3 regions of the Pseudomonas sp. 300 genome follow, and region 3 is predicted to be linked to each of the others. Evidence: riboswitches for the same ligand, from Rfam matches in the RefSeq annotation. Region 3 holds a riboswitch; each other region holds the start of a gene.
The links. Region 3 has a riboswitch for cobalamin ahead of Q7W83_RS29195 (energy-coupling factor ABC transporter permease). Riboswitches for the same ligand answer to the same signal wherever they lie in the genome.
Positions count from the first base shown of each region.

Region 1: it holds a riboswitch for cobalamin, as region 3 does, so the genes downstream of both, cobO (cob(I)yrinic acid a,c-diamide adenosyltransferase) here and Q7W83_RS29195 (energy-coupling factor ABC transporter permease) in region 3, are expected to answer to the same signal.
Region 2: it holds a riboswitch for cobalamin, as region 3 does, so the genes downstream of both, cobW (cobalamin biosynthesis protein CobW) here and Q7W83_RS29195 (energy-coupling factor ABC transporter permease) in region 3, are expected to answer to the same signal.

Region 1 is NZ_JAVLRV010000002.1:2,664,658-2,672,390, forward strand. Features, by position in the region: gene cbiB (adenosylcobinamide-phosphate synthase CbiB) at 1-683, opposite strand, end outside; gene bluB (5,6-dimethylbenzimidazole synthase) at 680-1,330, opposite strand; gene Q7W83_RS18530 (cobyrinate a,c-diamide synthase) at 1,327-2,727, opposite strand; gene cobO (cob(I)yrinic acid a,c-diamide adenosyltransferase) at 2,724-3,335, opposite strand; cobalamin riboswitch at 3,416-3,647, opposite strand; gene Q7W83_RS18540 (hypothetical protein) at 3,802-4,386, shown strand; gene Q7W83_RS18545 (PQQ-dependent sugar dehydrogenase) at 4,455-5,768, shown strand; gene Q7W83_RS18550 (O-methyltransferase) at 5,886-6,539, opposite strand; gene Q7W83_RS18555 (C40 family peptidase) at 6,555-7,091, opposite strand; gene Q7W83_RS18560 (C40 family peptidase) at 7,312-7,733, opposite strand, start outside.
Region 2 is NZ_JAVLRV010000002.1:1,307,769-1,315,501, reverse strand. Features, by position in the region: partial or broken gene cobN (cobaltochelatase subunit CobN) at 1-1,934, opposite strand, end outside; gene cobW (cobalamin biosynthesis protein CobW) at 1,938-2,999, opposite strand; cobalamin riboswitch at 3,100-3,312, opposite strand; cobalamin riboswitch at 3,551-3,778, shown strand; gene Q7W83_RS12685 (CbtB domain-containing protein) at 3,899-4,102, shown strand; gene Q7W83_RS12680 (CbtA family protein) at 4,114-4,818, shown strand; gene Q7W83_RS12675 (cobalamin biosynthesis protein) at 4,815-5,228, shown strand; gene cobM (precorrin-4 C(11)-methyltransferase) at 5,312-6,058, shown strand; gene nfuA (Fe-S biogenesis protein NfuA) at 6,229-6,813, opposite strand; gene Q7W83_RS12660 (acyltransferase family protein) at 6,871-7,733, opposite strand, start outside.
Region 3 is NZ_JAVLRV010000010.1:12,393-20,125, reverse strand. Features, by position in the region: gene Q7W83_RS29205 (TonB-dependent receptor domain-containing protein) at 1-380, opposite strand, end outside; gene Q7W83_RS29200 (DUF2946 domain-containing protein) at 657-1,037, opposite strand; cobalamin riboswitch at 1,402-1,598, shown strand; gene Q7W83_RS29195 (energy-coupling factor ABC transporter permease) at 1,641-2,288, shown strand; gene Q7W83_RS29190 (DUF2946 domain-containing protein) at 2,387-2,770, shown strand; gene Q7W83_RS29185 (putative natural product biosynthesis protein) at 3,005-3,643, shown strand; gene Q7W83_RS29180 (DUF2946 domain-containing protein) at 3,643-4,056, shown strand; gene Q7W83_RS29175 (TonB-dependent siderophore receptor) at 4,153-6,339, shown strand; gene Q7W83_RS29170 (DJ-1/PfpI family protein) at 6,350-7,180, shown strand; gene Q7W83_RS29165 (c-type cytochrome) at 7,265-7,552, opposite strand.

The DNA of each region.
Region 1 (7,733 bases), on a different contig from region 3:
GTCGGGCCTTGGGTGCGCCAGCATTTCAGGGCGAGTCGGGTTTTACCCAGCAGCGCGTAGGTCAATGCCACCAGCCGCGCAGGAATGTAGTTGAGCACGTCGTCGATCTTTGCCGCCGCCCAGCCAAACCGTTCGAAGCGTTCGTTGCGATAGCCCCACATCGCATCCAGCGTATTGCTCAATCGGTAGAGCACCACGCCCGGCGCGCCGGCCACGGCAAACCAGAACAGCGCGGCAAATACTGCGTCGCTGCCGTTCTCCAGGACGGATTCGGTGGCGGCGCGGGCCACTTCGGTCTTATCCAGTTCGCTGGTCTGGCGACTGACCAGATAGCCAACACGTTTGCGCGCCTCGTCCAGATCATCACTGCGCAGCGCCTTGGCGACCGGCTCGACATGCTCACCGAGACTGCGCAGGCCGAGGGCGCAATAGAGCGCGAGAATCTCGACGACCCAGCCGACATAAGGCGCCCAGGAGAAAGCGGTGGCGAGCAAGGTCAGCGGTAACACCGCGATCACCCATGCCGTGACGCCGTGACTACGCCAGCCGCGCCCGCCACCATTGAAACGTTGCTCGATGCGGTCGGCAAAACGGCCGAACGCCACCAGCGGATGCCAGCGTTTGGGCTCACCCAGCAGCGCATCCAGCGCAACCGCGGCGACACTCAACAACGCCACACTCATTGACTCACTCCCCAATAATTTTCGTACAACAATTCACTGAGCGGACGCGCTTGCGCCCAGCCTTCGAGTACCAGCATCGGCGCCGGATAGAATTCCTTGACCGGGCCAAGGCAAAGAACTGCCAACGGCTTGGCCCCGGCGGGCAAACCCAGCAGGTTGGCCAGGGCTTGTGGCTCGAACAAAGAGACCCAGCCCATGCCGAGCCCTTCGGCACGGGACGCCAGCCACAGGTTCTGGATCGCGCAGGACAATGAGGCCATGTCCATTTCAGGCAAGGTGCGACGGCCAAAGATGTGCCGCTCGCGATCGTCCATCAACGCCGCGACCAGCACCTCGGCGCAATCGTTGATGCCTTCGACTTTCAGCTTCATGAATTCGTCGGTGCGCTCGCCAAGGGCTTCGGCGGTGCGCATGCGTTCTTCCTCCACCAGCAACTGGATCTTGCCGCGCAGGACCCGATCGCTGATACGGATGAACCGCCAGGGCTGCATCAGGCCGACACTCGGCGCCTGATGTGCGGCTTCGAGCAGGCGTCGGAGCAGTTCAGGTTCGACGGTGCCTCCGCTGAAGTGGCGCATGTCGCGGCGTTCGGCTATCGCGCGATAAACCGCTTCCCTTTCGGCCTGACTGAATGCGTTGTCGGTCATGGCCTCATCGCTGGCACGCCAGCTCCCACAGGGACTTGCGTTTCTTCAGGTAATACACGGTCAACCGTGGGAGCTGGCTTGCCAGCGATGGTGTCCGCACGGTCAGGCGCAAACAATGCGGCAATCGCAGTCGGATTCGACGGAAAATAAAAATGCACATAAGAAGCGGTCATCCGCCCCTCACGATAAACCGCCTCCGCACCACGCCCACCGTTAGGACTCAGGCCGCGAGCAAGCGGCTCCAGCTCGGTACTGGTCAACGAATGATGATAGGTATGCCCACGGAGCGAGCCTTCCGGCAACTCGACCGCTTGCAACGCCAGCGCCGCCAGGCGTTTCTGCATCACCGCATCACCGGCCAGCAACCCCACCAGTTCTGCGCGCGAGCCTTCGACATCGGTCAGCGAATCGAGCAAATACAACATGCCGCCGCACTCGGCCAGCAACGGTTTGCCCGCCGCGTGGTGAGCGCGAATGGCGTTGAGCATTTGGGTGTTCCGGGACAGCGCCACATGGTGCAATTCGGGGTAGCCACCCGGCAGATAGAGGCTGTCAGCCTCCGGCAATTGCGTGTCGCGGATCGGCGAGAAAAATGACAATTCGGCGCCCATGGCTCGCAGCAAATCCAGGCTCGCGCCATAAGTGAACGCAAACGCTTCATCACGGGCCACGGCAATGCGAACGCCGGCCAGCAACGGCTCGGCAGCGATCACTTCTGGAGCAGCGAATTCCACAGGCGGCGGTAGTGCAACGTCACAACTGTTGGCCAGTGATTCAGCCGCTGCATCGAGGCGCACGTCGAGGTCGTTCAGCTCGCTGGCCTGAACCAGGCCGAGGTGCCGACTCGGCAGTTCAATCCCGGTTTCCCGGGACAACGCGCCGTACCAACGCAAACCTTCAGTCAGGCTGCCTTCAAGCAATTGCGCATGGCGCAAGGTGCCGACGCGGTTGGCCAGCACCCCAGCGAACGGCAAGTCCGGCTGATACTTCGCCAACCCCAACGCCAGCGCGCCAAAGGTCTGCGCCATCGCCGTGCCATCGATCACCCCGAGCACCGGCACACCGAAATGCCGCGCCAGGTCAGCGCTGGACGGCGTGCCGTCGAACAGGCCCATGACGCCTTCGATCAGAATCAGATCCGCTTCACCGGCGGCTTCCCACAACAGTCGACGACTTTCCTGCTCGCCGACCATCCACATGTCCAATTGATACACCGGCGCACCGCTGGCGCGCTCGAGAATCATCGGATCGAGAAAGTCCGGGCCGCATTTGAACACACGCACCTTGCGCCCCTGATTGCGATGCAAACGGGCCAGCGCGGCGGTGACGGTGGTCTTGCCCTGACCGGAGGCCGGCGCGGCAATCAAGACCGCCGGGCAATGACGTGGTTGATTCACAGCTCGACGCCTTTTTGCGCTTTGATCCCGGCCTGGAACGCATGCTTGATCACGCCCATTTCAGTGACGGTGTCGGCCAGATCGATCATTTCCGGCTTGGCGCCGCGACCGGTGACCACCACGTGTTGCATCGGCGGACGCGCCTGCAAGTCGCTGAGCACCTGATCGAGGTCGAGGTACCCGTGCTTGAGGGCGATGTTCAGTTCATCAAGCACCACCAGGCCGATCGACGGATCACGCAGCAATTCGCGGGACACTTCCCATGCAGCTTCGGCGGCGGCGATGTCACGCTGGCGGTCCTGGGTTTCCCAGGTAAAACCCTCGCCCATCACATGAAACCGCACCTGCTCCGGGAAGCGCCGGAAGAACAACTCTTCGCCCGTGCTGTTGCGACCCTTGATGAACTGCACCACGCCGCATTGCATGCCGTGGCCCATAGAGCGCGCGAGCATGCCGAAGGCCGAGCTGCTTTTGCCTTTGCCGTTGCCGGTCAACACCAGCAGCAGGCCGCATTCATTCGGGGAGTTGGCGATGCGCTCGTCAATCACGGCTTTTTTGCGCAGCATGCGCGCCAGATGGCGTTCGTCACGATCGGGAGTATCAGTCATGGGGAGCTCTCCGTTGAGGCTGGATAACGGCGGGCAGGCACAAGAATAGACGGCAAGAAGCCTGGCATCGCCCACCGTGATGCCGCTGGATGGATCAGGCCGGTCTCCGGGCTCATGAGCGGCGCTTCGCCTGACTGCGCGCCTTCCCATGTCAATTGACACAGTGGCTCAAGGCGCAGTCTTCTCTCATTTACCGTTGCGGGGGCAGCGCCGGGATCGTGGTTGTTAATGTGTTGAACGCACGCACTCACCGGCTTCCCTGTTTCACTCTGTCGACCAAGGCCACAGAGCACCTGAAACAAGCCGCGAAGGTTAGAGGGTTGGGGGTGGAGCGTCAATTAAAGCCGGGACGCCGCTGGGCGAATAACTGCCACTGATCAATAAAATGACGCCAATCTTGTGCCACGCTCTCAGCAGTGATATCAAAGCGCCACAACCTGACAACACAATAACAAGGGTGAGCCACATGCAAGGCATGATCATCAGCAATCCGAAGCTGGAATTCCTGCGCCCGGTGCTGGAGCGCTGGTTTGACTGTATAGACCGCTACAACGCGGTGCGCGGCGATAACGACACGCCTTACTGGTACGACGAAAAAGCCAACCTCGGCTTGCTCTCGGCCGCGGCGTGGATGGCGGAAATGGTCACGCTGCAGCACACACCGACCCGCAAACAGAACGAGGAAGGTGAACGCAACGCTCGCGCCGACCTGTTCATTGCCACCAGCGAAGAACGCGCCTACCTTCAGGCCACGCAGCGTTGGCCACGGGTCAACAGCCTGAACCTGACACAGGCCCTGGTCGATATCACCAGCGACGCCAAGCGCATCAGCTACGCCAGCGACCTGAAACTCGGCTGCCTGTTCGTCGCACCGCAAAAGTCCCAACACGGCGCCACCCCGGAAGAACTCCAGGACATGGTCGACGACCTGCAAAAGGAACACACCTGCGCCGTCGCCTGGTATTTCCCCTACGCCTACCGCAAGTTGCGCAACGAAGCGGGCAACTATCATCCCGGCATCGCCGTGCTGTTCAAGGAAGCCCGCGGCTGACCGGTTGAACCATCGCGGGTTTGCGCTTCTCTATTGATCAGGCCACTGCATTTATAGGGAAGATCAGTATGCGCAAGCCCCAATTCGTTCTCGTCATCGCCCTCGCCGGAGGGCTCGCCGCCTGTGGTGAAACCTCCAGCCTGCAAGTCTCCGACGGCACCGGCCCGTCACCCAAACTGCCAGAACCGAACAAAACCCTGATCCCTACGGTGAATATCGCCCCGGCGATCGGTTGGCCGGACGGCGTGAAACCTGTGGCGGCAGCGGGAACGCAAGTGGCGGCCTTTGCTGAAAACCTCGATCACCCGCGCTGGCTGTACGTGCTGCCGAACGGCGACGTGCTGGTCGCCGAAACCAATGCGCCGCCCAAACCCGACGATGGCAAAGGCGTCAAAGGCTGGGTCATGAAGAAAGTCATGGGCCGCGCCGGTGCCGGCGTCCCGAGTCCGAACCGCATCACTTTGCTGCGCGACAAGGACCACGATGGCATCGCCGAAACCCGCACGGTATTTCTGGAAAACCTCAATTCGCCCTTCGGCATGACGCTGGTTGGAAATGACCTGTATGTCGCCGACACCGACCGCTTGCTGCGTTTCCACTATGAAGTCGGCGACACGGCCATCAAGTCGCAGCCGATCAAAGTGGTCGATCTACCCGGCGGGACGCTGAATCACCACTGGACGAAAAACGTCATCGCCAGCAAGGACGGCAGCAAGCTGTACGTCACGGTGGGCTCCAACAGCAACGTCGCCGAAAACGGCATGGATCAGGAAGTAGGTCGCGCGGCAATCTGGGAAGTGGATCGCGCCACCGGCAACCACCGGATCTTCGCCTCGGGGATTCGCAATCCAAATGGTTTGGCCTGGGAACCGCAAAGCGGCGCCCTGTGGACAGCCGTCAACGAGCGGGATGAAATCGGCAGCGACCTGGTGCCGGACTACATCACTTCAGTGAAGGACGGCGGGTTCTATGGCTGGCCATACAGCTACTACGGCCAACACGTCGACATTCGCGTCGAGCCGCAAAACCCGGACCTGGTCGCCAAGGCCATAGCGCCGGACTACGCGGTCGGCCCGCACACCGCGTCGCTGGGCCTGACGTTTGCGGAAGGCAACACGCTGCCAGCGCAATTCAAGGAAGGCGCGTTCATTGGCCAGCACGGTTCGTGGAACCGCAAGCCGCACAGTGGTTACAAAGTGATTTTCGTGCCGTTCAGTGCCGGCAAACCGACCGGGCAACCGGTTGATGTGCTGACCGGGTTCCTCAATAAAGATGAAGATGCCATGGGCCGGCCGGTGGGCGTGGTGATTGATCAACAGGGTGATTTGCTGGTGGCGGATGATGTGGGGAACAAGGTGTGGCGGGTTTCTGCGGCGAAGTAACTGCCACACTCAAGACCTGTGGGAGTTAGCTTGCTAGCGATAGGGTCAGCACATCCAACATTGATGTTGCCTGGTGCACCGCTATCGCTAGCAAGCTAGCTCCCACAGGGGCTGCGTTTAGCGCTTGCGACAGAGCGTGAGCCCATCGCCCAACGGCAACAGCGACAAATCCACACGCGAATCATCCTTCAAGGCGAGATTCAGTGCCTGAATGGCTCGGGTGTCTTCACTCTCAGGATTGTGCTCCAACACCCGCCCGCTCCACAGGGTGTTATCGAACACCGCCAGGCCACCAACGCGCAGTAGACGCAGCGCATGCTCCAGATAGGCGGGATAGTTAGCCTTGTCGGCATCAATGAACATCAAATCGAATTGTCCGGGCTGATCCAACTGAGCCAGGGTTTCCAGCGCGGGCGCCAGGCGCAAGTCAATTCGTTCGGCGACGCCTGCTTCCTGCCAGTAGCGGTGCGCCGTGGCGTTGTAGTCGCCGGGAATATCACAACAAATCAGCGAGCCGCCATCCGGCAAAGCCGCCGCCATGCACAATGCGCTGTAACCGGTGAAGGTGCCGACTTCCAGCAAGCGCTCGGCGCCAGTGAGTTTCACCAACAAGGCGAGGAACTGCCCCTGCTCCGGCGCCACCTGCCAGCGCGCCATTGGCAGCGCCTGGGTTTCATCGCGCAAACGCTTGAGCAGCGGCGTTTCCCTCAGGGAAACGTCGAGCAGGTATTGATACAGGGAGTCGTCGAGATTGAGTGTGCGTGCGGTCATGACGACCTCTGCGAACTAGGGATTGCGCGCCAAATGTTCGGGTTGCAGAACACGCTTGGCGCTCAGGTAGGCTTTCTGCCAATACGCCTTGGACAAGCTGTCGAGCTTCACCGTGCCGCCCGTGGCTGGCGCATGAACGAAGCGGCCTTCGCCAACGTAGATCCCGGCGTGGCTGACCTGAGAGCCGCCATTGGTGGCGAAGAAAATCAGGTCACCGGTTTGCAAGCCTTCCTTGCCGACATTGGCCGCTTGCATGCCGATCATCTCGCGGGTGGTGCGCGGCAGGGAAATGCCCGCCACGTCACGGTAGACATAACCGATCAAGCCACTGCAATCGAACCCGGAATCCGGCGTATTGCCGCCCCAGCGATAAGGCGTGCCCACGAGCCCCAACGCGCGAAAGAGCACGTCTTCCGCTTCGGGAGAAAAAGCCTGGGAAGAACTGAAAACAAGCGGTGCGCGAACCACCGGCGCAGGTGGCGGTGTGCGGCTGGCGCAGGCGCTGAGCAGCGCTGCGAAGAGCATGAGTGCGAGGCGGGCCGACATCGTCATAAGCAGAACATCCTGATCTGGCTGCGGCTTTTTCCACCGGAAGGGCAGAAAAGAAAACCGCCTGCGCAGGACGCAGGCGGTTTGCCATCAATAATAGATCTGGATTCTAGCGGGTACGCGGCAAACTTCAAGTAAGACTTTAAGTTCGCCTTACAAACTGTCCGTCTTCTCTGTTGCAGAGAAGTCGTTGTCGCCACTGATGTGGCGACAGGCCAGTCAATTACTTGCGAGCCGTGACCACGGTCGGGGCCATCGCGAGTGCGCGCTTGGCTTCGATGAAGGTCTTGCTCCAGTAGCTGTCACCCAGGCTATCGACCCGGACACCACCGCTTTTGCGGCTGCTGGAGTGGATGAACTGGTTGTCACCGAGGTAGATCCCGGCGTGACTGACACGACCGCGACGACCATTGGTGGCGAAGAACAGCAGATCACCCGGCTTGAGCGCGCTACGAGAAACCAGTGGCGCGTCAACATTGATCATTTCGCGAGTGGAGCGCGGCAGGTTCATGCCGGCCTCTTCACGAAACAGATAACCGATGAAACCGCTGCAATCGAACCCAGCCTCGGACGTACCGCCGAAACGGTAACGAGTACCGATCAGGGACATGCCACGCTCGAGAATGCTGTCGGCCAGAACCGGAA
Region 2 (7,733 bases), on a different contig from region 3:
AATTCGCGGGCGCGGCGCGGATCGAGCAATTGCGCTTCGTAATACTCGTCGGCGAGCAGTTCGAGGTTGCGCAGCGGGCCGTAGGTTTCGGCGCGGGTCAGCGGCGGCATCAGGTGATCGATGATCACCGCTTGCGTGCGGCGCTTGGCCTGAGCGCCCTCGCCCGGGTCGTTGACGATGAACGGATAGATGTTCGGCAGCGGCCCGAGCAACGCATCCGGCCAGCAATTTTCCGACAGCCCGACGCCTTTGCCCGGCAGCCATTCGAGGTTGCCGTGCTTGCCGACGTGGATCACGCCGTGGGCGCCGTAGGTGTTGCGCAACCAGAAGTAAAACGCCAGATAGCCGTGGGGCGGCACCAGGTCCGGGTCGTGATAGACCGCGCTCGGATCGACCTGATAACCCCGCGCCGGTTGAATGCCGATAAAGGTCAGGCCAAATCGCAGCCCGGCGATCATCATCCGTCCGCCGCGAAACATCGGATCGCTTTCGGGCGTGCCCCAGCGCTCCAGCACGGCTTGGCGGTTGGCCTCGGGCAAGGCGTCGAACATCGAGTTGTAGTCGTCCAGCGCCAGGCTTTGATGACACGGACGCTGGTCGAGGGTATCGAGGTCGTTGCTGACGCCGCCGAGCAATTGCTGGATCAGCGCGGTGCCGCTGTCCGGCAGTTCGGCGGGCAGCGGATAACCTTGCGCGTGCAACGCTCGGAGGATGTTCAACGCGGCGGCAGGCGTATCAAGGCCGACGCCATTGCCAATGCGCCCGTCACGGGTCGGGTAATTGGCGAGGATCAGGGCGATGCGTTTTTCGCTGTTCGGCACCCGCGCCAGATCGATCCAGCGCCGCGCCAGTTCGGCAACAAAATCCATGCGCTCAGGTGCAGGCCGATAGCAGACCACATCGGACTGACTGCGCTCGCTGCGCCACGCCAGGTCCTTGAAGCTGATCGGGCGGCTGATGATCCGCCCATCCAGTTCCGGCAGCGCGATGTGCATCGCCAGATCCCGCGGGCCGAGGCCCTGTTCGCTGGCGCGCCAACCGGGTTCGTTGTCCTGGGCGCAGATCGCCTGGATCACTGGGATATTTCGGCGAAAAGGTCGCAAATGCGGCGCTTCGGGGCTGGATTGAGCGAAACCGGTGGTGTTGAGAATCACCCCTGCATCGACTTCATCCAGCCAGTCCTCGACCACCGTCAGGCAGCCGGGTTCCTTCAAACTGGCCACGGCAATCGGCAAGGGGTTCAACCCCGCCGCTTGCAAACGCTGGCAGAAAACATCAATGAAGGCAGTGTTCGCCGCCTGCAAATGCGAGCGATAAAACAGCACCGCCGCCACCGGTTGACCGGCCAGCCAGTCGGCCTGCCAATCACTCAAAACGGCCGGGCTTTTTTTCGGGTGGTAGACCGCGGTACGCGGCAGGGTTTGTGGCTCAGTCCACGCATAGTCGCGATCCAGCCAGCGATTGGCCAGGCAGCGAAACAGATCGAGGGCGTTGGCCATACCGCCCTGGCGCAGGTAATGCCAGAGCCGGTCGCGGTCTTCGGCCACCACCGTGCTCAGGTCGCTGAGTTCCGGGTCCGGGCGATCATCGCCGGGCACCAGAATCAGTTGCACCCCGCGCTCGGACAACTCGACCAACCGCTCGACGCCGTAGCGCCAATACGCAATGCCGCCGTGCAGCGAGATCAGAATCACCTTGGCGTGGCGCAGCACTTCATCGACGTACAAATCGACCGAGGCGTGGTTTTGCACCTGCATCGGGTTGGCCAGGCGCACGCTCGGGTAATCGTCGGGCAACTGCTGCGCGGCTTCGGCGAGCAGCGCAAGGCTGGAATCGCCGCTGCACAGGATCACCAGCTCGGCGGGGGTTTGTCCAAGGTCGGCGATGTTGTCATCCGAGACGAAACCGCCGGGCTGGGTCCTGAGCAGGTGCATGGGTTAAACGCTGAGCGCGGCGCGCAGTTGCGCTTCGAGTTGCGCGGCGTCGAGCTCCTGACCGATCAACACCAGACGCGTGGTGCGTGCTTCGTCGGCGCCCCACTGACGGTCGAAATGCTTGTCGAAACGCGTGCCCACGCCCTGAATCAACAGGCGCATCGGCTTGTTCGGAATCGCCGCGAAACCTTTGACCCGCAGGATGCCGTGCTTGACCACCAGTTGGGTCAGCGCGTCCATCAGCAGACTTTCGTCAGCTTGAGGCAGCTCGATGGAAATGGAGTCGAACGCGTCGTGATCGTGGTCATCTTCGCCTTCATGATGGTGATCGTGATGGCTGTGACGGCTGTCGATGTGTTCTTCGGAGCCGGCACCGAGGCCGATCAGCACGTCCAGCGGCAGGCGACCGCTGCTGGCTTCGATTACTTTGACTGCCGGCGGCAACTCTTCAGCGACTTCCAGGCGCACACGAGCCAGGTCCTCAGGGCTGATCAGGTCGGCCTTGTTGAGAATCACCAGATCGGCGCTGGCCAGTTGGTCGGCAAACAACTCGTGCAGCGGCGATTCGTGATCCAGGTTCGGGTCGAGTTTGCGCTGGGCGTCCACTTGATCGGGGAACGCGGCGAACGTACCAGCGGCAACGGCCGGGCTGTCGACCACGGTGATCACCGCGTCAACGGTGCAGGCACTGCGGATTTCCGGCCACTGGAAGGCTTGAACCAGCGGCTTTGGCAGGGCCAGACCCGAGGTTTCGATCAGGATGTGATCGAGATCGCCGCGACGGGCTACAAGTTCACGCATCACCGGGAAGAATTCTTCCTGAACGGTGCAGCACAGGCAGCCGTTGGCCAGTTCGTAGACGCGGCCGTTGGCTTCTTCTTCGGTGCAACCGATCGAGCACTGCTTGAGGATTTCACCGTCGATGCCCAGCTCGCCGAACTCGTTGACGATCACCGCGATGCGGCGGCCTTGCGCGTTGTCGAGCATGTGCCGCAGCAAGGTGGTTTTGCCCGAGCCGAGGAAGCCGGTAACGATGGTGACGGGGAGTTTGGCCAGTGTTTTCATCGGATGCCCTTTGGCAAGGTGGCGGGCATACGGGACGACAATCGCGGCGACGGATGCGCGCGCGGAAGAGTTCGCCACCGGATCACCCCGCCCGGTTGTAGTGAGAATCTGTGTCGAGGCAGGTCTCCTGGCTGACGGTGTGCCTGTCGCTAGACTGGCGTTTGCTGCGCCTTCCCGCGGGCTCCAGGGCTGGAGCGTGCAGTGGCGTGGCAGCGAACATCACCGTTCACAGTTGCGGGGGCAGCCGCGGCATCGACCGCGTTCCCTTCTTAGCTTCGGCAAACGCCGAAGAACCTCGAAAGCGCAAGGCTACGCATGGTGTGTGGGCGGGTCAATGTCCGTCAGTTGATTGCAATCCCCTGTGGCGAGGGGATTTATCCCCGTTGGGCTGCGAAGCGGCCCCCTGCATTCCTTCAGGGCCCCGCAAGCAGGTTTTGCGACGGCGTCGCCGCCGAACGGGGATAAATCCCCTCGCCACAGGTAACACTCCTTGCCCTTGCCCCCGAGTTGAGAACCCTTGCCAATTGACGCCCAACCCCCGCCCATGCTCTCCTACACGCCTTGTTACGGGTGCCCTTCACAGGGTGAAACGGGAAACCGGTGAATCATGTGCTTTACTCAAAGCCATGTCAGTCCGGTGCTGCCCCCGCAACGGTAAGCGAGCGAAGCGTCAGATCCACTGTGCCGGCAATTCGGCATGGGAAGGTGACGCTTGCAGGTTTCGGTTGACGCCCAAGCCCCTCGCGAGCCCGGAGACCGGCCCGCAACACAAAGTGACGATTACGTTCACTGAACAACAAACCCGCGGTGGGCGGGCGCTGTTTGAACCTCTGCGAGCCCGATTCGCAGGGGTCTTCCATGCGCTCTATTCACCCGCTGACAGACCAGAGGGAAGCGCCATGTCGATCATCAGCAGCACCGGCAGCAACACCGATAAGAGCACCACCAGCACCACCACGACCCTGACCCAACGCCTGACCGCTGCCGTATGCGCATCGATCCTTGGCGCGTGCCTGGTGTATTTCGCCGGTTTCTCGCACATCGAAGCGGTGCACAACGCCGCGCACGATACCCGTCACAGCTCCGCTTTCCCGTGCCATTGAGACCTGTCGACATGATCAAGCGTATTGCGCAAACCGCAGGTTTCACCGGGCTGCTGGCCGCCCTGCTGCTGACCCTGCTGCAAAGCTTCTGGGTCGCTCCGCTGATTCTGCAGGCCGAGACTTACGAAAAATCCGAGCCGGCCGCTGTTGAAGTTCATGAGCACGCCGCCGGTGCCGCCGCTCACACCCACGATGCCGAAGCCTGGGAGCCGCAAGACGGCTGGCAGCGCGTGCTGTCCACCACGGGCGGCAATCTGGTAGTTGCCGTCGGTTTTGCGCTGATGCTCGCTGGCCTCTACACCTTGCGCGCACCGACCAAAACCTCGCAGGGCCTGCTCTGGGGCCTGGCCGGTTACGCGACGTTCGTACTGGCGCCAACCCTCGGCCTGCCACCGGAACTGCCGGGCACCGCCGCAGCGGATCTGGCACAACGGCAAATCTGGTGGATCGGCACCGCTGCATCCACTGCGGTTGGCATCGCGCTGATCGTGTTCAGCCGTCATTGGCTGATGAAGATTCTCGGCGTGGCCATCCTGGCGGTTCCACATGTGATCGGCGCACCGCAACCGGAAGTGCACTCGATGCTCGCGCCGGAAGCCCTGGAAACCCAGTTCAAAATCGCTTCGCAGCTGACCAACATGGGATTCTGGCTGGCTCTGGGCCTGATCAGCGCCTGGTTGTTCCGCCGCAAAAGCGATGGCCAATACCACGCATGACCAACACCCGCACAGCGCCGACGTTAGTGGTCGGCCTGGGCTGCCAGCGCGGCTGCCCCGTGAGCACGCTGCGGGCGTTACTCGATCAGGCGCTACAGGCGCATCAAATCGGGCTTCACCAGATCAAGGCCTTCGCCAGCATCGATCTGAAGCGTGATGAACCTGGCCTGATCGAACTCGCTGCACAACTCGCGCTGCCCCTGATGTACTTCAGCAGTGAACAACTGGCCGGTTATCAACCACGACTCAGCCACCGCTCGGACATCGCCTTCGAACGCACCGGCTGCTACGGCGTAGCAGAAAGTGCCGCCCTCGCCCTTGCCGAACAACTGGCCCAGGCGCCGGCAAAACTGCTGATTTCCCGACAAAAGTATGCCCAGGCGACCCTGGCATTGGCCTGCTCTGCGTAAAATCCTCGATAATCCTCGCCTTCGATCATGAGCAATCTTCATCTGAAGCCTTGACCAGCCCCTTTTTCTGACAGGAAACGACGATGACCGTCTACTTCATTGGCGCAGGTCCCGGCGACCCGGAACTAATCACCGTCAAAGGCCAACGACTGATCCGCAGCTGCCCGGTGATCATCTACGCCGGCTCACTGGTCCCGGCCGCCGTGCTGGAAGGCCACAATGCCGAACAGGTGGTCAACAGCGCCGAATTGCACCTGGAACAGATCATCGAACTGATCAAAAGCGCCCATGCCAACGGCCAGGACGTCGCTCGCGTACATTCCGGCGATCCGAGTCTGTATGGCGCGATTGGTGAACAGATTCGCTACCTGCGCGAACTCGATATTGCGTTTGAAATCATTCCCGGTGTTACAGCGACAGCGGCGTGTGCGGCGCTTTTGGGGGCGGAGCTGACGTTGCCAGACGTGTCACAGAGCGTGATCCTGACTCGCTACGCCGACAAGACCAGCATGCCGGCAGGTGAGGAACTGGGGAATTTGGCGCAGCATGGGGCGACCATGGCCATTCATTTGGGGGTGAATCATCTACAGAAAATCCTGATCGAATTGCTCCCGCATTACGGCGCGGATTGTCCGATTGCGGTGATTCACCGGGCGACCTGGCCGGATCAGGATTGGGTGGTGGGGACGATTGCGGATATTGCCGGGAAGGTTGAGGCGAAGGGTTTTCGGCGCACGGCGTTGATTCTGGTAGGTCGGGTGTTGGGCAGTGATCATTTCAGCGAGTCGTCGCTGTATTGCGCCGGGCATGCGCATTTGTATCGGCCATAGGGCCTCATCGCGAGCAGGCTCGCTCCCACAGGGGATCGTGACCAGACTCAATTGCTGTGTCCGCCACAGATCCAATGTGGGAGCGAGCCTGCTCGCGATGGGGCCAAGGAATTTTCCCCATAAAAAAACGGCGCTCACGGGGCGCCGTTTTTCTTGTCGCAGCGAACACCTTAGTAGTAGGCGTTTTCTTTCTGCGTGTGGTCAGTCACGTCACGAACACCCTTGAGCTCGGGAACGCGCTCGAGCAAGGTGCGCTCGATGCCTTCACGCAGGGTGACGTCGGCCTGGCCGCAGCCCTGGCAACCGCCACCGAACTTCAACACGGCGATGCCGTCGTCGACCACATCGATCAGGCTGACCTGACCGCCGTGGCTGGCCAGCCCCGGGTTGATCTCGGTTTGCAGGTAATAGTTGATGCGCTCGTTGATCGGGCTGTCGGCGTTGACCATCGGGACTTTGGCGTTTGGCGCCTTGATGGTCAGCTGGCCGCCCATGCGGTCGGTGGCGTAGTCGACAACCGCGTCGTCCAGGAAAGCTTCGCTGAACGAATCGATGTAAGCGGTAAAGCTTTTCAGCCCCAGCGCGGTATCTTCAGGTTTTTCTTCGCCCGGCTTGCAATAAGCAATGCAGGTTTCGGCGTACTGGGTGCCAGGCTGGGTGATGAAGACGCGGATGCCGATGCCCGGGGTGTTCTGCTTGGAGAGCAGATCAGCCAGGTAATCGTGGGCGGCGTCGGTAATGGTAATAGCGGTCATGGAAACTCCTCGCAGGCTTGGGCGCAGTTTACGCCAATCATCGCGCCGCACAAAGTCCTAGTATTTTTGTCGGGAAAGCGCCAGTTCGCCTCGATCGGCCGTTTCGCCGTCAATCCTGGCTTTAAGCCACCGATAGCTGCTTTTTTCCACCCATTCGTAACTTGCCCACGATCCCAAACCAATGGTCGCGACGCAAACGGCGAACATCACGTAGGGGTTTACGCCATAACGCTGTGCGACGAAACCTCCAGCAGACAGCACCAACACATGCATCAGGTACACCGAGTAGGAACAATCGCCGAGCAGTTTGAACAACCGTCTGCCCTGGAAAAACCGCTCCAGTGCCATGCAGGCCATGACCAACACGGCGCTCGGCAGGCCCCAGGCGAAAAACCGCGGCTGCGGCGGCAACTGATAGATCGCCAGCAACGCGCCGCCAATCCCCAGCAATGGCAGCCATAGGCCAGGCTTGATCCAGCCGCGACGGTAGATCATGCCGATGGCGATCCCCAACAGAAACTCATAAACGATGTCCGAACGGTAGAACGCGCTGATCCAGCCGTAACCCGTCCACGCCTGACACACCGCAAACAGCAACGCCGCGACGATCAGCAGCCGAACCTGCAAACGGAACAGCAACGCCCAGGCAAACAGCACGTAGAAGAGCATTTCGTAGTTAAGGGTCCAGCCGACGTTGAGCGTCGGATAAATCCCGTACCCGCCGGGGTTTTCCGTAGGAATGAACAGCAAGGACAGCAGGAAATGCGACCAGTTGACCGTCTGATCCGGCAACACTGGCTGTGCGAAGACCACTAGCAGCGCCATCAACACCGTGTACAGCCAATAGGCCGGAACGATGCGGAACAGCCGATAGAGCAGAAACCGCCCGGGAGGCAGCGACTTGCCCTCGGTGGACAGGA
Region 3 (7,733 bases):
CCCCAAACGCCCATGTAAAAAGGCACGCCATCGATGTACGTCTTGATCTCACTGCCTGGCCGGCTGGCACCCATACCACGGATATACACCGCACCACCTTCAGCCCCACCAAACGATCCCACTGGGTTGAATCGTGAAACGGTCACCCCTGGAGTACGGCGCAGCGCGGACGATAGATCTAGCGCGTTGAGGTCGCGGATCTGATCCTGCCCCACCACGGTGGTCAGGCTACCGAAGGAGTCGACCTTGTTCTGGTCGATTACAGAAGAGCCAATCACCGTCGTTTCAGGCAACTCCACAGGTTGATTATCTGCCTGTGCAGCGGCAGTGGCGCCAAACAGTGAAATCGAAACACCGTACCAAATAGCCTTTTGCATCATCCCTTGTGCTCCTTGTTATCGACGAGGCCCTGCTCACTAACGGAGTGTGTGCCTACGTTTTCAATGCCAAAGTTTTCTCGCCTGCGGTGCATCCCCATGCACGGCAGGGACTTGCTGCATCACAAATGAAATAGCCAGCACGGGGCATACCTGATCACACCAGTACGTGATTCAGATCTCGGTATCGGACGCGCACCAACGATGGATCTCTTGGTCATCAAAGGATCCCAGAGATCGAGCTGGCAATAATTGAGCGCTGATGACCGTGGCTATTTATTACAAGGGAGAGGCGCGAGGGTTGGCCGATGGCCAAGAGTAGCGAGGAGGAGCCTTACCGCGGGTTTCAACGGGTTTTCGCTGAACCTGGTTGGTTCGCGCAAGCCAAGCAAGGCAGAACAGGAACACGAGGTTTAAGGTGATTGAGGAGCACATCGGGCAACTGAAGTTGCTGGCCCAATTACTCTTGGACTGGGCAACCAAATCCCCCCCGACATCCGCAACACCCACATTAGATACTGAGCAGAATTGCCCTCCCGCGCCATTGAGGGCCAAGCCACTCATCTGTCCGTGAGCAATACCGCAAGCCAATAGATTGAACAGGACGCAGGCATAGAGCGTCCAGGCAATCAACGAGCGGTCTGTTCGAGTTCTGTTCATGGAAATGACTCTAGCACCCGACTTTTGGGCGTGCCACGTAACGACCATGTATTTGGTTGAGGTTTAACGCAGAAGCATTTCTAGTTCCAGACGAACCGTCCGAGCGTATTTGAGCTACTGTCGGAAGTGCGTCAGGTGAAACCCAATCATGCCTACTGAGCATTTGTTCTGACCGACTCGTGGAGGGGCAAAAAGTCTAACGACACCTGTCACCTTTAATAACCTGCGACAGTCTGGCGCAGGCATTACCCTAAGTCCGATAAAACATGCCTATCGAGTCGCCTGAGGCAGACTGTCGCACGTTGTTCCGTGGAACCTTGTCGGAAAGACTACTCGCCTCGTGCGCAGACCGTGCAAAACCCTTAATCTGTTGACGCTTTGTGGTTTCACCTTTTGGTGAAGCAATAGGGAAGCAGGTACGCCCTTTGGCCATTCCTGCGCTGCCCCCGCAACTGTGAACGGTTAGCTCTCTCGTCTATGCCACTGGCCTATAACGGCTGGGAAGGCGCGGGAGGGTGTTGAGCTGTGAGCCAGGAGACCTGCCACAAGTGCTGCCGAATATCCCGGCAGTTTTCAGACCCGCATCCCTCGGAGGGAGAACTGATGCATATCGAACCCGGCGTGCTCAATGCCGCCAAAGTGCTGTACGCCAACGCCGCTGCAATCGCTACGCTGGCGGCGTTTTCGCCGAAGCTGTTACGCCCCGATAACCTGATTAAGACGATACTCGCCGCCGCGTTTTTCTCGGTGTTCATGGAAGTATTCCATTTGCCGGTCGGCGCTTCTGAATTGCATTTCGTCGGTGCTTCCGCCGTCTACGTCATCTTCGGCTTTATCCCCACGCTGTTTGGTTTTGCCATTGGCCTGTTGTTGCAAGGATTGTTGTTCGAACCGCAGGATCTAGTGCACCTAGGGGTCAACTCGTTGTCTTTGATGTTGCCGCTGATTGCCGCCCACGGCTTGCTGGGACGCCGCTTTTTCGACGTTGCCGGACGCAGCATTCGTTGGGCTGAAGTGGTCAAGTTCGATGCGCTGTATTACACCGGTGTGGTAGTGATGGTGGGTTTCTGGTTGTCCATGGGCGAGGAGCCAACCCCTCTGAGTAACTGGGCGCTGTTCGCCGTTTCGTACTTGCCACTGGTGTTATGCGAGCCGTTGTTCACCTGCCTGGTTGCGAGGACGCTTAAGCGCTATGCCGACAACACCTTTGTCGAGCGCTTCACCTGTGTGAAATCACTGAAAGTCGCATAATTTCCCCGTGCCCCATCGTCTAGGTATTTCTGGGCGGTGGGTTTGAACGACATCTTTCGATCTTCAACCCCGCTTGCTTGGGTGTTAATGTCGCTGCCATGAAATTGTCCCTATCAAACCGCTCGCTCGTTGCCTGGACGCTATATTTCTGCGTCCTGTTCAACGTGTTTGCCTGCGGTTTGGGACATGGGCAGATGAGCGGGCTCGAACTCAATGGAGTCGGCGGTCAGTTTTGCTCTGCACTGGGCAGCAAGAGCCCGATTCAGAAAACGGACTTCACTGACCAGTCAACTGGTGGCTGGGCCGGTAGTCTGTCGTGCCCTATCTGTTCAGCGGTGACATTGAGCATCGCCTTTCTATTTTGCCTGACCTGGCTGCTGCGAATCAGACAAAAGCCGCAGCCCAGCCGCGAGCTGCGCTGCAAGGCACCTCCTCGATACTCTTGGCCCTCGGCCAACCCTCGCGCTTCCCCTCAGATTTGACGCCTGTGAGTGGCCGGCTTGATTTGCCCGCCATCGCTTGTTTTTTCGTCGTCCGTTTTACGCCGGCTGTCGCTGATGCGACCAAGGGTGGACGCCGTTCAACCGTCTCGGGAAGGACATCCGTATGTCTCTTGTTATTGATCATCCAAGTTCCAGGTTTAGTTTTTCCGAAAGGATCACTGTCTGTATTACTGCATTCCGTAAGTCGCAAGCGGTTGTGGCACGGAGGTTGGTATGCGCTCTGTAGCCATTCCTTCAGGGGCTTCGCGGCTGGTCAGTAAGGCGTCGCGTGTGAGCAGTCGTGGCGACTTCCTGTTGCCGTTTCCTGACTACCCCAGTAATGCACGCTGTTTTGTTCACTTGGATGCCCGGTTGCTGCCTTACTGGCATACGTTGTTCGATGTGTGTCCTGGGTTGCTCAAGTTAGATCCACCGGACGGCTTGAACATATTTCGAAGTTTCATGACCTGGGCATACCGCAATCATCCACCTCTGAACTGGACTTACTACCTGAGTGTTTGTCGCTGGTTACTCAACTCGACCTACCAGAAGCAAATACACGAGGAACACATCGACTCCTTCATGACTGCGGCGGCGGCTCGTTGGATAAATACTGACGATAGCCAAGCTCGCGGGCTGGTCTTGGCTTGGCAGGGTTCGCCTATGAGGGTGTTTGACTGGAAGGTAGCCCCCCGTTCTGTCGCCGGCGTTGACCCCGAAAAAGAGGAATTTCCCCCGACGCCTTGGGACTTCGCCTGGTGCCCTCTTACAGGAAAGGGAGGCGCTGGCTTTCGCCGCTGGTTGCCTATCCCCGGATACGAGCCACAGGCCCAGCCTTTGAAGGCTGTCCGTGATAAGCAGAAGTCCTGCTAGTGCATAAGCGCTACATCATCGGAGCATGGCTGAGTCTGTTCGCCATGCTGATGATTTTTGCCGGCCCGCTGATCAGTCAGGGGATCAGCCTTGCCCATGGCCAAAGTCAGCAAATGGGTATGTCAGGCATGGAATGCCACGACATGCCTGGCATGAGTCAGATGACTCATCACGGCTCTGCTGACAAACACCATGACCTGATCGTGTGGGAAAAGTGCGGGTACTGCTCACTGCTGTTCCAACACCCTGCACTCATCGAGTCGAATCTGCCCAGCTTCCGGCTTAATGCTCCACCGCTACGCCATCTTTATGCTCGCCTCACCGCACAGCCAGCAGCGCCACCAGTTTTTCCTGGTGCTCGAAGCCGAGCGCCACCGGTTCAACCTTTGAACGTCACCGCTACTTTTTGCTGAAAACGAATTGCCGACCTGCGTCACGTGCTCTTGTGGGCCGTGTTGCCGAATCGTCATGAACGTTCAGCCAATACCTGACTTTCATCGGAAGATCCCATGTACCCGACCAAGAACGAGCCGCTGCTTCACATTGACCTGTCGCGTTTGCGTTGGCGCCATGCCTCCTACATGGTTCTAGGGCTGGCATTACCAGTAATCGCCCAAGCTGCACAGCCGCAGGACGGCACCGGAGATGCAACACAAACAACCAAACGGTTACAGACCTGGACGTTGGAGCCTATAAACGTTTCTGGGGAGCGCGAAGGCTATACCGCACCAAGCTCTGCTTCAGCCACGCGCACCGACACACCCTTGATCGAAGTCCCGCAGTCGGTACAGGTCGTCACTCAATCGATGATCAAAGAGCAGGACAGCCATTCGCTTACTGATGCGCTGGTCAACGTCTCAGGAGTCAGAGCGACAAAGCCTCAAGAGGCACTGTTCGCCCAGCCTATCGTGCGCGGATTTCCGGCGGAAATTTACATGAATGGGCTACCTGCATTCGGAGGTACGGCGGCCAGTATCGACCCAACCAGCCTCATTGGCACCGAACGCGTCGAGGTACTCAAAGGCCCGACATCAGCGCTTTACGGCGGCGGAATTGGCGCGCCGCTAGGTGGCTTGATCAACGTGATTTCCAAGCGCCCTGAAGCTGAGCCCAGTGCCTTACTGTCAATGCGCACAGGCAGTTTCGGCACGGTGAATCCTTCGATGGATCTCAACACACCCATCGGCGACAAGGTTGTCGCACGGATTTCCGCTGACTATCAGGAAAACGATAGCTGGATTGATCACGTCAATGGCCATCAATGGTCGATACAGCCAAGCATTGCGTTCCAGCTTTCGCCAGAGACCGAGCTATTGCTGCGTGGTCAGTACGAGGATCGTAGCCAGCTCGAATATTCCGGCCTACCAGCCGCCCAAGCATTGAGCGGGCAGATTGATCGCAATGCATTCCCAGGGGCTACAAGTGGACAGCCTCACACCACCATCGAGAATCGAACAACGACTGCCCAGCTCACGCATGAGCTTAGCGACGACACGCGAATGACCGTCACCGCTCAGTATTACGAGGGTAGGGTTCGCGACTATGGCAGTTTTGTTTATCCGGAACTTCTCGGCCCAAGTCCTGCGACGCCAACGGTCTACCCGATATTCAAGCTTTACCTGCCCACGAACATCCGGGAAAACACCCTCGATACCAACCTGGCATCCAGAATCGAAGCGCTGGGCGGCAACCACGAACTACTGATAGGAGCCAGCTACGACCGTACCGATTTCACCTCGGCCATGTCCGGCGCGGAGCTCATCGGTGAGCTTGACCTTGCCAATCCGGCATATGGGATTTCCTACGGCGCGACACCCGAAATAATGGTGTCCCAGACCAACCGTTACGAAACAAAGGCTCTTTATGTTCAGGATCAGGCAACCTATGGCCGCTTCCACCTTTTGGGGTCGTTGCGACTGACCCAGCTTGATCTCAAGCAGCAAGAGCAGGGCGTTGATACTTCCTATCACCGTGTTACGCCACGGTTTGGCATCACCTATGACCTGACCGAAAGTCTTGCGCTCTACGCGGCGTATTCCACCGGTTTCAGGGGGGCGTTCAACTTCACTGGTCGCGAAACTCCCAAGCCTGAGCTCTCTCGCAACTATGAGGCGGGCATTAAGCTGGCTTTCAAAGATCTCGGCATTTCCGGCACGCTCGCGGTGTTCGAACAGACGCGCCGTAATGTGTCCACTCCCGATCCTGACCCTAACTACTCGATTCTGGGTTATTCGGTGCAGAGCGGCGAACAACGCGCTCGCGGGGTAGAAGCGGATCTGGTCTGGGAACCGATCCCCGCTCTTTCGTTACTGGCCAACTATGCCTATACCCAGGCAGAAGTCACAGAGGACAGCTCGATTCCGGTCGGTGACGGACTGCCTCGAGTACCACGGCACAGCGGTCGCCTCGCAGCCCGTTATCGAATACTCGATGGCGCCGCGAAGGGGCTGGGCTTCGGTGCTGGTATCACAGCACTCAGTTCCCGTGAGTTAACCCTGCCCAATACGGTATCCGCACGAGGCTATGCACTGCTGGATGCGCAGACTTCCTACGACTTCGACCGATACACGATCTCAGTTTCGGCGGTAAACCTGACAGGTCGCAAAGTCTTTGAGACCTATCAATATTTGGGGTCTCCCCTGGTATTACCTACTCAACCACGTTCGGCTTACCTGACGCTGACAGCCAGCTTCTGAGGACACCATCATGATTGATAACCAACGTCGTAAATTAGTGATTGGCGCACTCCTAGCTCCCTTGGCGGCAAGCGTTCACTTCAAGGCTTTGGCTGCTGACAAAACCACGCAAGAGCACCACATGTCTGACATGGGCCCCGACATGGACAAAGTGCCTTGGATGGGCGACGAGCAAATCGCAATGTTGATCTACCCAGGCATGACAGTAATGGATCTGATTGGCCCGCACTGCATGTTTGGTTCGCTCATGGGGGCCACGATTCATATTGTTGCCAAGTCGCTTGATCCGGTAACCAGCGATGCTGGCTTAACGATTATACCGACCACCACCTTCGACACCTGTCCTCGCGATCTGACTGTGCTTTTCACACCAGGCGGCACGGATGGCACCCTGGCAGCGGCCTCTGACCCCGAGACTCTGGCCTTCATGGCTGATCGCGGGTCGCGTGCGAAATATGTCACCAGTGTCTGCTCTGGCTCGCTAATTCTCGGCGCGGCTGGGCTGTTAAAAGGTTACAAGGCAACCTCTCACTGGTCGTGCCGCGAGGCATTAGCCGGGTTTGAAGCAATCCCCACCGAGGCTCGCGTTGTGCGCGACCGCAACAGAGTCACGGGCGCAGGCGTAACAGCGGGGTTGGACTTCGGCTTGGCTATGGTCGCGGAACTGCGCGATCAGACCTATGCAGAATGTACGCAGTTAATGAGTGAGTACGATCCCGATCCGCCGTTCAACGCAGGATCAATGAAGACCGCTCCGCCGAAGGTAAAGGCAGCCATGATCCAGATGGCAGTGGACTTTACGAAGAAGGCAGAGGCGCTCGCCAGCGCGGCGAAAGGCTAAGATTTGTGGTGCGGGGTATGCGGTAGTTCCGCACTTACGGATATGAGCTGGTGGGGGCAGCAAGCTGCCTCCCTACCGCGACCCTTACTTCGACATCCACGCAATTACGGCCTTGTAGTCTTCGGCGCTACAGTCCATGCACAGGCCCCGCGCCGGCATTGCATTAAAGCCTTCGGTCACGTGTTTGACTAATACATCGGTGCCCTGCTCAAGGCGGGGTTTCCATGCCGCTTGATCACCTTTTTTTGGTGCCATAGGTAACTGGCCGCTATGGCACATGGTGCAGGCGCGGTTGAATACCGCTTCAGGCTCTTGGGCGGCATAAGCGGTAGAGAATGCGAGTAAACAGGCTGCTGCCAATACTTTCTTCACGGTCGACCTCATGGGACATTTTATAATCAGGCGGCGCCTTCGGAATGACAGAGTCCATCCGTGGCACATGAGCATTGCCGACGCATTTGCCGTTTGGCAGAAAGCACATCAGCAGGGCATTTTGAGTTTAGTGAGGGCGTATCGAGACCCCAAATGCGACAGGCCGCCGCACCTGGCGACC